DNA from 2 places in the Pseudomonas asiatica genome. Region 1 is predicted to be linked to the other one. Evidence: riboswitches for the same ligand, from Rfam matches in the RefSeq annotation. Region 1 holds a riboswitch; the other holds the start of a gene.
The links. A riboswitch is a leader RNA that binds a small molecule or an ion and turns the genes downstream of it on or off. The one in region 1 is predicted to bind cobalamin.

Region 1 (4,196 bases):
CGTTCGTCCACATAGCGCGCGCCAATGCCGGCCTCCAGCCGCTGGCCGAAGCCTTTGCTCAGCCACAGGTTGGCGGTACGCCGCGGGACATTGGCCGGGCGATTGCCCGCACGGTCCTGCGCCACGCCGCCGACCATTTCGTCGAAGTCGTCATACCTGGCGCGCACGATCGCCGCGTTGGCCGACACCTGCCACTGATGCGCAAGCGCCAGTTCCAGGGTTGCCTCCAGGCCGTCGGACGTCTGCTGGCCAGCCTGCTGCTTCTCGTGGGTGAACGGGTCATCCACCAGCAGCTTCTTCTTGACGATGTGGTACGCCGCCAATGTCCATTCGCCACGCCCCTCCCAGAAGCGCTGCTTCAGGCCCACCTCGGTCTGCCTGGCCTCGGTCAGGTCGTAGTGCATCTGGTTGGCGCTGAGGCTGATGAGGTTGTCGACCCCGTCCTCGCTGGTGGAGTACTGGCCATACAGCGACAGGTCGTCGCTGACCGCAAACACCAGCCCGGCACGCCAGTTGCCCCCTTGCAGGCTGCGGTCGCTGCGGCTGTCGGTGGTCAGTTTCTCCTGGACGATGTGGTTCTGGTCGCGGCGCACGCCGGTGACCAGGGACAGGCGATCGCTCAACTGCAGGCGGTTTTCGGCGAACAGGGCAAAGGTGTGGGTGGTGGACAGGGTTTGCGGGCGCAGCGGCGAGGCGCTGTGGAACCAACCCGGTTGTGGCTGCCAAGGGTCGACGTAGTCACCGCCCACATCGTTGTAGGGCGCGTTGCTGTCGACGTTGAAGCGGACTTTGTTGTACTCGGCGCCGACCACGGTCTTGCTGGCCAGGCCGAACAGCGTGTGGTCGAGGGTGAAGGCCTGGCGATCGCCGAACTGTTCCTGGTTGTGCTTGATCTGCAGGTAGCTGCCGCGCAGCAGCTGCTGGCGCCCGGCATCCCAGCTGTACTCCTCGGCATTGCGCCAGTGACGGCGGCTCTTGATGTAGTACAGCTGGTTGCTGGCGCTGAGGTGGTCGTTCAACGTCCAGTCGGTGTTCAGGCGGGTCCATTCATCGACGTAGTGCTGCACATCGTCCTGCACGTTGTAGTTCTTCTTGCGCAGGCTGCTGCGGTAGTGGCCGTCGATCAGCGGGGTGCCGTAGTAGTTGGCAGGCTGCGCATCGCCGCGGTCGTGGGCGAGGGTGAAGCTGAGGTCGTCGCTGGCATCGAAGCGCAGCGCGGCGCTCAGCGCCAGGCTGCGTGACGGGGTGCGGTCGACCCAGCCGTTACCGGTTTGCTGGTTCAGGGCCAGGCGGTAGCTCAGGCGCTCGCCGAGGCTGCCGCCGCTGTCCAGGCCGAGCTGCTGGCGGTCCCACGAACCGTAGCCCAGGCGCAGGTGGTTGCGTATCTCGCCGGCAAACGGCTTTTTCGGGATCACGTTGACCACCGCACCGGTGGCCCCTTCGCCATACAGCACCGAGGCCGGGCCGCGAATCACATCGATGCACTCGACCATCCATGGGTCGACCGGGAACGTCTGGGTGCCGGCACCGGTGTACAGGCGTGCGCCGTCGAACAAGGTCATCACCGAGTTGTGCCCGGTAAAGCCGCGGGCGGACAGGCCCGTGCCGCCGTCGCCCGGGGAGCCGATGTAGCTGATGCCCGGTGAGCGGGTCACCGCGTCCTGTACGGTGAGGTTGCTGCGCTGCTGGATCTGCTCGGCGCTGATGCTGCTGGTGCTGGCCGGTGTCTCCAGGGCGCTGAGGCCCAGGCGCGAGCCCGCCTGGGTCGGGGTGGCCAGGTCGATGGCGTGGCTGCCTTGGGTGTCGGTGATGGCCGTGGAGGGCAGGGCCAGTGGCTGTCGGTCGAGGTCATCGGCCAGGGCCGGCAGGGATACGGCCAGGCAGGCCGCCAGGGGGTGAAGCTTGAAGATACGGGACATGTCGTTCCACTACTGCAGGAATGAATGGATCCCGGTGGAAAACACGCAAAGGCGCACCGTGCACGCAGGCGCGCGCGCGGATACCGGCCTGCGCCCGCCCACCGCGGGTTGCCAAGTGAAGCTCCAGGCCGGTCTCCGGGCTTGCGAGGGGCATGAAACCTTCACCTTCCCATGCATGTGCACAGTGGTATCTCGAAGGGTTCGCTCGCTTACCGTTGCGGGGGCAGCGCCGGACTTGTCGTGGGCAACACGACGCACCGGCTTCCCGTTTCACCCTGCGCGCGGCGGCGCAGGGCACCTGAAACTGGCGGGCATATGACCATTGAAACGCGGGAGGCGTCAAATCTGCCTGCTACCAATGAAACAACTCTCGTCGCGCCCCCTCGGTAATCGCCACGATCCCCGGGTGCTTGACCTTGCGCTCTACCGAAATGGCATAGAACGACTCGTGCACCGCCTCGGTCTGCCCGATCAGCTCCACGCCGTACTGGCGGCACACTTCCTCGGCGATCACGCTGGGCGCAACGAAGATGCCGCTGCCCGACTGCCCGAACGCCTGCATCAAGGCACTGTCATCGAACTCGCCCACGATCCGTGGCTGCACCTGCTGCTCACCCAGCCAGCGCAGCAGGCGGCTGCGTACCACGGTTTCCTGCCCGGGGATAAGCAATGGCGCATCCTGCAGGCAGGCGGGGAAGGGGCCTTCCAGGCGTTGTGCCAGCGCCGGGGTGGCGAAGAAGCTCAACCCACACTCGCCCAGTTTCTGGCTATAACCCTTGATGTCCAGGTGGCTGGGCATGGGGCTGTCGGAAATCACCAGGTCCAGGCGCTGGATCGCCAGGTCGGCCAGCAGCCGTTCGAGCTTGTCTTCGCGGCAGTTGATACGCAGCATGTCGTCCAGCTCCATGGTCGGTGCCAGCAGGCGGTAGACGATGGACTTGGGCACCACATCAGCCACACCCACGCGGAACAGGATCTGCTCCTGCGGGCCGGCCCGCAGCATGGCCTCCAGCTCGTTACCCAGCTGGAACATCTGCTCGGCATAGATCAGCGTCTGGCGCCCTGTTTCGGTCAGTTCCAGCTGGCGCCCCACGCGCTGGAACAGCTCCAGGCCATAGGTCTGCTCAAACAGGCTGATCTGACCGCTGATGGTTTGCGGGGTCAGGTTCAACTGTTCGCTGGCGCGGGCGATGCTGCCGGTCTTGGCAACGGCCCAGAAGTAGTGCAACTGCCGATAGTTGAGCATCGGTATCGTTCCGGATTCGTAAAAACCGAAGTATAACCGCTGAAAATACGAATTTTCCGGATGTGTTGCGCTCTTTAGAATGCGACTCCATCAGGCGCCGTGTGCGCCGCCGGAACATGAAAAGCGAGGAACCCATGCTGCAACTAAAATCCATCGGCACGCCGCTGGTGCTGGCCTTGGCCCTGTTCACCCTGGCCGGTTGCGAGCAGGCCGAGAAATCCGCCCAGCAGATGCTCGACCAGGCCGCACAGTCGGCCAAGCAGGCCATCGACGACACCAACAAGGCCGCCCAGCAGGCGTTGAGCGAGGCCATCGGCAGCGAAGGGCAAAAGCCCAAGGACGCCGACAAGAAAGAAGACACCCAGGAAATCTGACCCCCAACCGCTGCTGCAGGATTTGAACAATGGAATACTTGCTGGAACTCGTCGCTAGCCCTACCGCCTGGGTTGCCCTGGCTACGCTGGTAGCCATGGAAGTCGTGTTGGGCATCGACAACCTGATCTTCATCTCCATCCTGACCAACAAGCTGCCGGTGGAGTACCGCTCCAAGGCGCGCCGTATTGGTATCAGCATGGCCTTGGTCATGCGCCTGGCCTTGCTCAGCACGGTGGCCTGGATCGTCCAGCTGACCGACCCGGTGTTCGAAGTGTTCGGCAATGCCTTCTCCTGGAAGGACGTGATCCTGATTGCCGGTGGCCTGTTCCTGCTGTGGAAGGCGACCAAGGAAATCCATGAGAACGTCGACCCGCACGGGGCCAAGGAAGAAGCCAAGGTGTCGTCGACGGTTACCCTGGGCTTTGCCGCGGCGATCTTCCAGATCCTGTTGCTGGACATCGTCTTCTCGGTCGACAGCATCATCACCGCCGTGGGCATGACCGAGCACCTGCCGATCATGATCATTGCCGTTATCACTGCCGTGATCGTCATGATGGTGGCCGCCGACCCGTTGGCCAACTTCATCAACGACAACCCGACCGTGGTGATGCTGGCCCTGGGCTTCCTGATCATGATCGGCATGACGCTGATCGCCG
Region 2 (4,196 bases), 1.0 Mb from region 1:
TCATCGTTCCACCCATGGAACAGTCAGCCTTGCAAGAAACCGAGCACCTGTTCTGCAGCAATGACCGGGTCTTCCTGCATGAAGCAGTGCCCACCTGCAACTTGCCTGGCGGTCACCTGAGGGTTGAGCGCCGCCAGGCGGCTCACCGAATGGGGCACGAAGGGGTAGGTGTGCTCGCCGTACAGCACCCGCGTGGGCGTGCGGATCGCCGTCAGGCTTGCCCACATGCGCTTGGGGAAGGAACTGAAGATTTCCACTTCGCGGCTGGGCCGGCACTTGAGCACCACCGCTTCGCCACAGTCGCCGATGGCATGCTCGACGTAGGCCCGCAGCGCCGCATCGGTCCACCCCTTGAAGATACCCCGCCCATGCAGCGAAGCCAGGGCTGCCTCGCGGTCGGGCCAGTGGCTGCGACGGCTGGCGGCCTTGCGCGCCAAGGCGTGACGCTGATGCAAGCCGACCAGGGCCGCCACCCCCATAACACCCAGCATGCGCCGGCTGAACAGTACCGGGTCAAGCAGCACGGCACGGGTGAACAGCTGCGGTTCACTGGCCAGGATCAGGCCGGTGAGCACGCCACCGAAGCTGTGCCCGACGGCAAAGCGCGGTACGTCGCCATACTCGCCCCGCCCGGCTGCGAAAGCCTCCACCGCCAGCGCAGCGGTGCGGTTCCAGCCACGAAAAACCCCGCCATGGTCACTGTCACCATGGCCCTGGACATCGCTGAGCCACAGGTCGAAATGTTCGCCCAGGCGCATCAGCAATGGCTGGTAGGCAAGGCAGCAGAAGCCGTTGCCGTGCAGAAAATGCAGCAGCGGCTTGCCACTGGCCGGGGTTCGCCAGCCACGCAGGGTGAAGCCTTCGGCGCATTCGTGGGACCAGGGGATCAACTGCATCGGCTTGCTGTACTCGCGGGGTCAGGAAAACGCCGATTCTACAAACAGCAACGGGTACAGTGAAATCACCAGCAACAAGGCCATCAGGACATTGAACAGCATCAGCCAGCGCGGGTTCTGCAACAGGTTGCGCAGGGCGCTGCCGAACATCACCCACACCCCCACGCTGGGCAGGTTGACCAGGGCAAACAAGGCGGCAATGACAATGACGTTGGTCACATAGCCTTGCGCCGGCGTGTAGGTGGTGATTGCACCGACTGCCATCACCCAGGCCTTGGGGTTGACCCACTGGAATGCCGCCGCTCCCCAGAAGCCCAGCGGTTTGCGGGCACTGGACGAGGCTGTGCCGACCGGCCCGGAGGTGGCGATCTTCCAGGCGAGGTAAAGCAGGTAGGCGGCGCCGGTGTAGCGCAGTACCGTGTACAGCGGCGGCCAGGCCTTGAACACCTCGCCCAGGCCCAGGCCAACGGCCAGCACCATTACCATGAAACCGACGCTGATCCCCATGGCGTGCGGGATGGAGCGGCGCACACCGAAGTTGACGCCCGAGGCCAGCAGCATGGTGTTGTTGGGGCCAGGGGTGATGGAGGACACGAAGGCAAACAGCACGAAGGCGGTGAGCAGGTCGGCAGAGGCAAGCATGGCAGGCATTCCACATTCTTTATGGGTGGTGTCACACTAACGGAGTCGCCCTCCTCTGCGACCGATACAGTTTCACTAAATTGTGTAGATACACATCGCTGTACCGCTACCACCAGATCAAGGAAGCCGTCACCATGAGCCTTACCATTCGCCCTGCCGTTCGCGCCGATGCCGAGCAGATCCTGGCCTTCATCACCGAACTGGCCGAGTACGAACGCGCTCGCCACGAGGTGATCGCGAGCGTTGCCGATATCGAGCGCAGCCTTTTTGGCGAGGGCAGCACCGTGCACAGCCTGATTTGCGAGCGCGATGGCCGGGCAATCGGCTTTGCCGTGTATTTCTACAGCTACTCGACCTGGCTCGGGCGCAACGGCATCTACCTGGAAGACCTGTACATAACGCCCGAGCAGCGCGGCGACGGTGCCGGGCGGCAATTGCTGCAGCATATTGCCCGCGAAGCGGTGGCGAATGATTGCGGGCGGCTGGAATGGAGCGTGCTGGACTGGAACGAGCCCGCGATCGGCTTCTATCAGAAGCTGGGGGCCGAAGCGCAGGATGAGTGGGTGCGCTACCGGCTGGACGGGGAGAAGCTGGCGACGTTTGCCCGGGGCTGACCAGGTGGATGCTTACGGCATAGACCACTACAGGCCGAACCGGCTTGCATGAGGGCTTGAGTGCGCTTGCCTTGAACTTTCCAGCGCCTGTGAGATCGAGCGCCGCGCGGGCGGCGCTCGATCTCCCAGGCACTGCAAAACCAAAGCCCTACCATCAGGGCAATTGACGGCAGCCCCGCCCCATGGTCTCCTTATGCCTCGCGTTCAGGTGCCCCCGATGGGGGTGAAACGGGAAACCGGTGCGTCACAGGCCCTCAAGCAGGGCCGGACAAGGCCGGTGCTGCCCCCGCAACGGTAAGCGAGCGAAGCGTCTGTACCACTGTGCCCGGTCACCCGGCATGGGAAGGTGACGCCTTCCAGGAGCCTGGCTCCTCCTCGCAAGCCCGGAGACCGGCCTGGCGTTCATGAACACCCCGCGGTGGGCGGGCGCTGTTGCATTCCCCTGGGCTGCCACGCTCGGGGCTGCCGCGCTTGCCCGTTGCCCACAAAAAGCAGAGGAACGCGTCATGCCCGTCACCAGCGCCAAGCAACACAGCATCACCACCCCCGTCACCCTCAGCCAGCGTGTCGTCATCGCCGTCGGCGCCAGCCTGCTGGGCCTGTGCCTGGTGTACTTCGCCGGCTTCTCGCACATCGAAGCCGTGCACAACGCCGCCCACGACACCCGCCACAGCGCCGCCTTCCCCTGCCACTGAGTACGCCCGATGATCACACGCATTGCCCGTACCGCGGGCTTCAGCGGGTTGCTGGCGGCCTTGCTGCTGACCTTGCTGCAAAGCTTCTGGGTCGCCCCGCTGATCCTCGAGGCAGAAACCTACGAATCCTCGGCCCCGGTCGCCCAGCACGAGCATGCCGGCGAAGTGGCCGCCCATGAACACAGCGCCGAAGCCTGGTCGCCGGAAGACGGCTGGCAGCGGGTGCTGTCCACCACTGGCGGCAACCTGGTGGTCGCGGTCGGCTTCGCCCTGATCCTCACCGCCCTGTACAGCCTGCGCGAACCCAAGCGTGCCGGCACCGGCGCACTGTGGGGGCTGGCCGGCTTCGCCGTGTTCTGCCTGGCCCCGACCCTGGGCCTGCCGCCGGAACTGCCAGGTACTGCAGCCGCCGACCTGGGGCAACGCCAGGCCTGGTGGATCGGCACCGCCAGCGCCACCGCGCTGGGCCTTGCCCTGCTGGTATTCGCCCGCCACTGGTTGCTGAAGGCGCTGGGCGCCGTGCTGCTGGTCATTCCCCATGTGATCGGTGCGCCGCAACCCGAGGTGCACGAGAGCCTGGCCCCCGCCGCACTGGAAACCCAGTTCAAAGTGGCCTCCTGGCTGACCAACGCCGCCTTCTGGCTGGCCCTGGGCCTGCTCAGCGCCTGGCTGTTCCGGCGCTCCAGCCAGGCCTGATGCCTGCCTTTTACGCCGGCTTCGGCTGCCGCCGGGGTTGCCCGGCGGATACGCTGGAAACCTTGCTACGCCAGGCCCTGGCCAACCAGGGCCTGGCGTTGGCCGGCCTGCACGGTATCGCCAGCATCAGCCTGAAGGCCGACGAACCCGGCTTGCAGCAACTGGCCGAACGCCTCGGCGTGCCCTTGGTGTTGTACGATACCGCGCAATTGCAACCCTACGAACTCCAGCTCAGCCACCGCTCCGCCGCTGCCCATGCCCACTGCGGCTGCTGGGGCGTGGCGGAGAGCGCGGCTTTGGCCCTGGCCAGCGAGCGGCTCGGCACGGCCAGGTTGCTGCTGACGCGCCAGGTACTGGGCCCGGCTACCCTCGCCCTGGCCTGTTGAACGTTTCCCCTCTTTCCTGCAAGGACTTTCCATGACGGTCTACTTCATCGGCGCCGGCCCCGGCGACCCGGAACTGATCACAATCAAGGGCCAACGGCTGATCCGCCAGTGCCCGGTGATCATCTATGCCGGTTCGCTGGTGCCGGCCGCCGTGCTCGAGGGCCACCAGGCCGAGACCATGATCAATAGCGCCGAACTGCACCTGGAGCAGATCATTGCCGCCATGCGCAGTGCGCATGAGCAAGGCCTGGATGTGGCCCGGGTACA

Region 2: it holds a riboswitch for cobalamin, as region 1 does, so the genes downstream of both, ABNP31_RS13985 (CbtB domain-containing protein) here and ABNP31_RS09535 (TonB-dependent receptor) in region 1, are expected to answer to the same signal.

The regions. Positions count from the first base shown of each region.
Region 1 is NZ_CP157874.1:2,109,228-2,113,423, forward strand. Features, by position in the region: gene ABNP31_RS09535 (TonB-dependent receptor) at 1-1,919, opposite strand, end outside; cobalamin riboswitch at 2,029-2,236, opposite strand; gene nhaR (transcriptional activator NhaR) at 2,272-3,165, opposite strand; gene ABNP31_RS09545 (hypothetical protein) at 3,300-3,539, shown strand; gene ABNP31_RS09550 (TerC family protein) at 3,569-4,196, shown strand, end outside.
Region 2 is NZ_CP157874.1:3,106,518-3,110,713, forward strand. Features, by position in the region: gene ABNP31_RS13970 (alpha/beta fold hydrolase) at 24-896, opposite strand; gene ABNP31_RS13975 (LysE family translocator) at 918-1,547, opposite strand; gene ABNP31_RS13980 (GNAT family N-acetyltransferase) at 1,673-2,152, shown strand; cobalamin riboswitch at 2,342-2,565, shown strand; gene ABNP31_RS13985 (CbtB domain-containing protein) at 2,659-2,847, shown strand; gene ABNP31_RS13990 (CbtA family protein) at 2,857-3,543, shown strand; gene ABNP31_RS13995 (cobalamin biosynthesis protein) at 3,543-3,929, shown strand; gene cobM (precorrin-4 C(11)-methyltransferase) at 3,961-4,196, shown strand, end outside.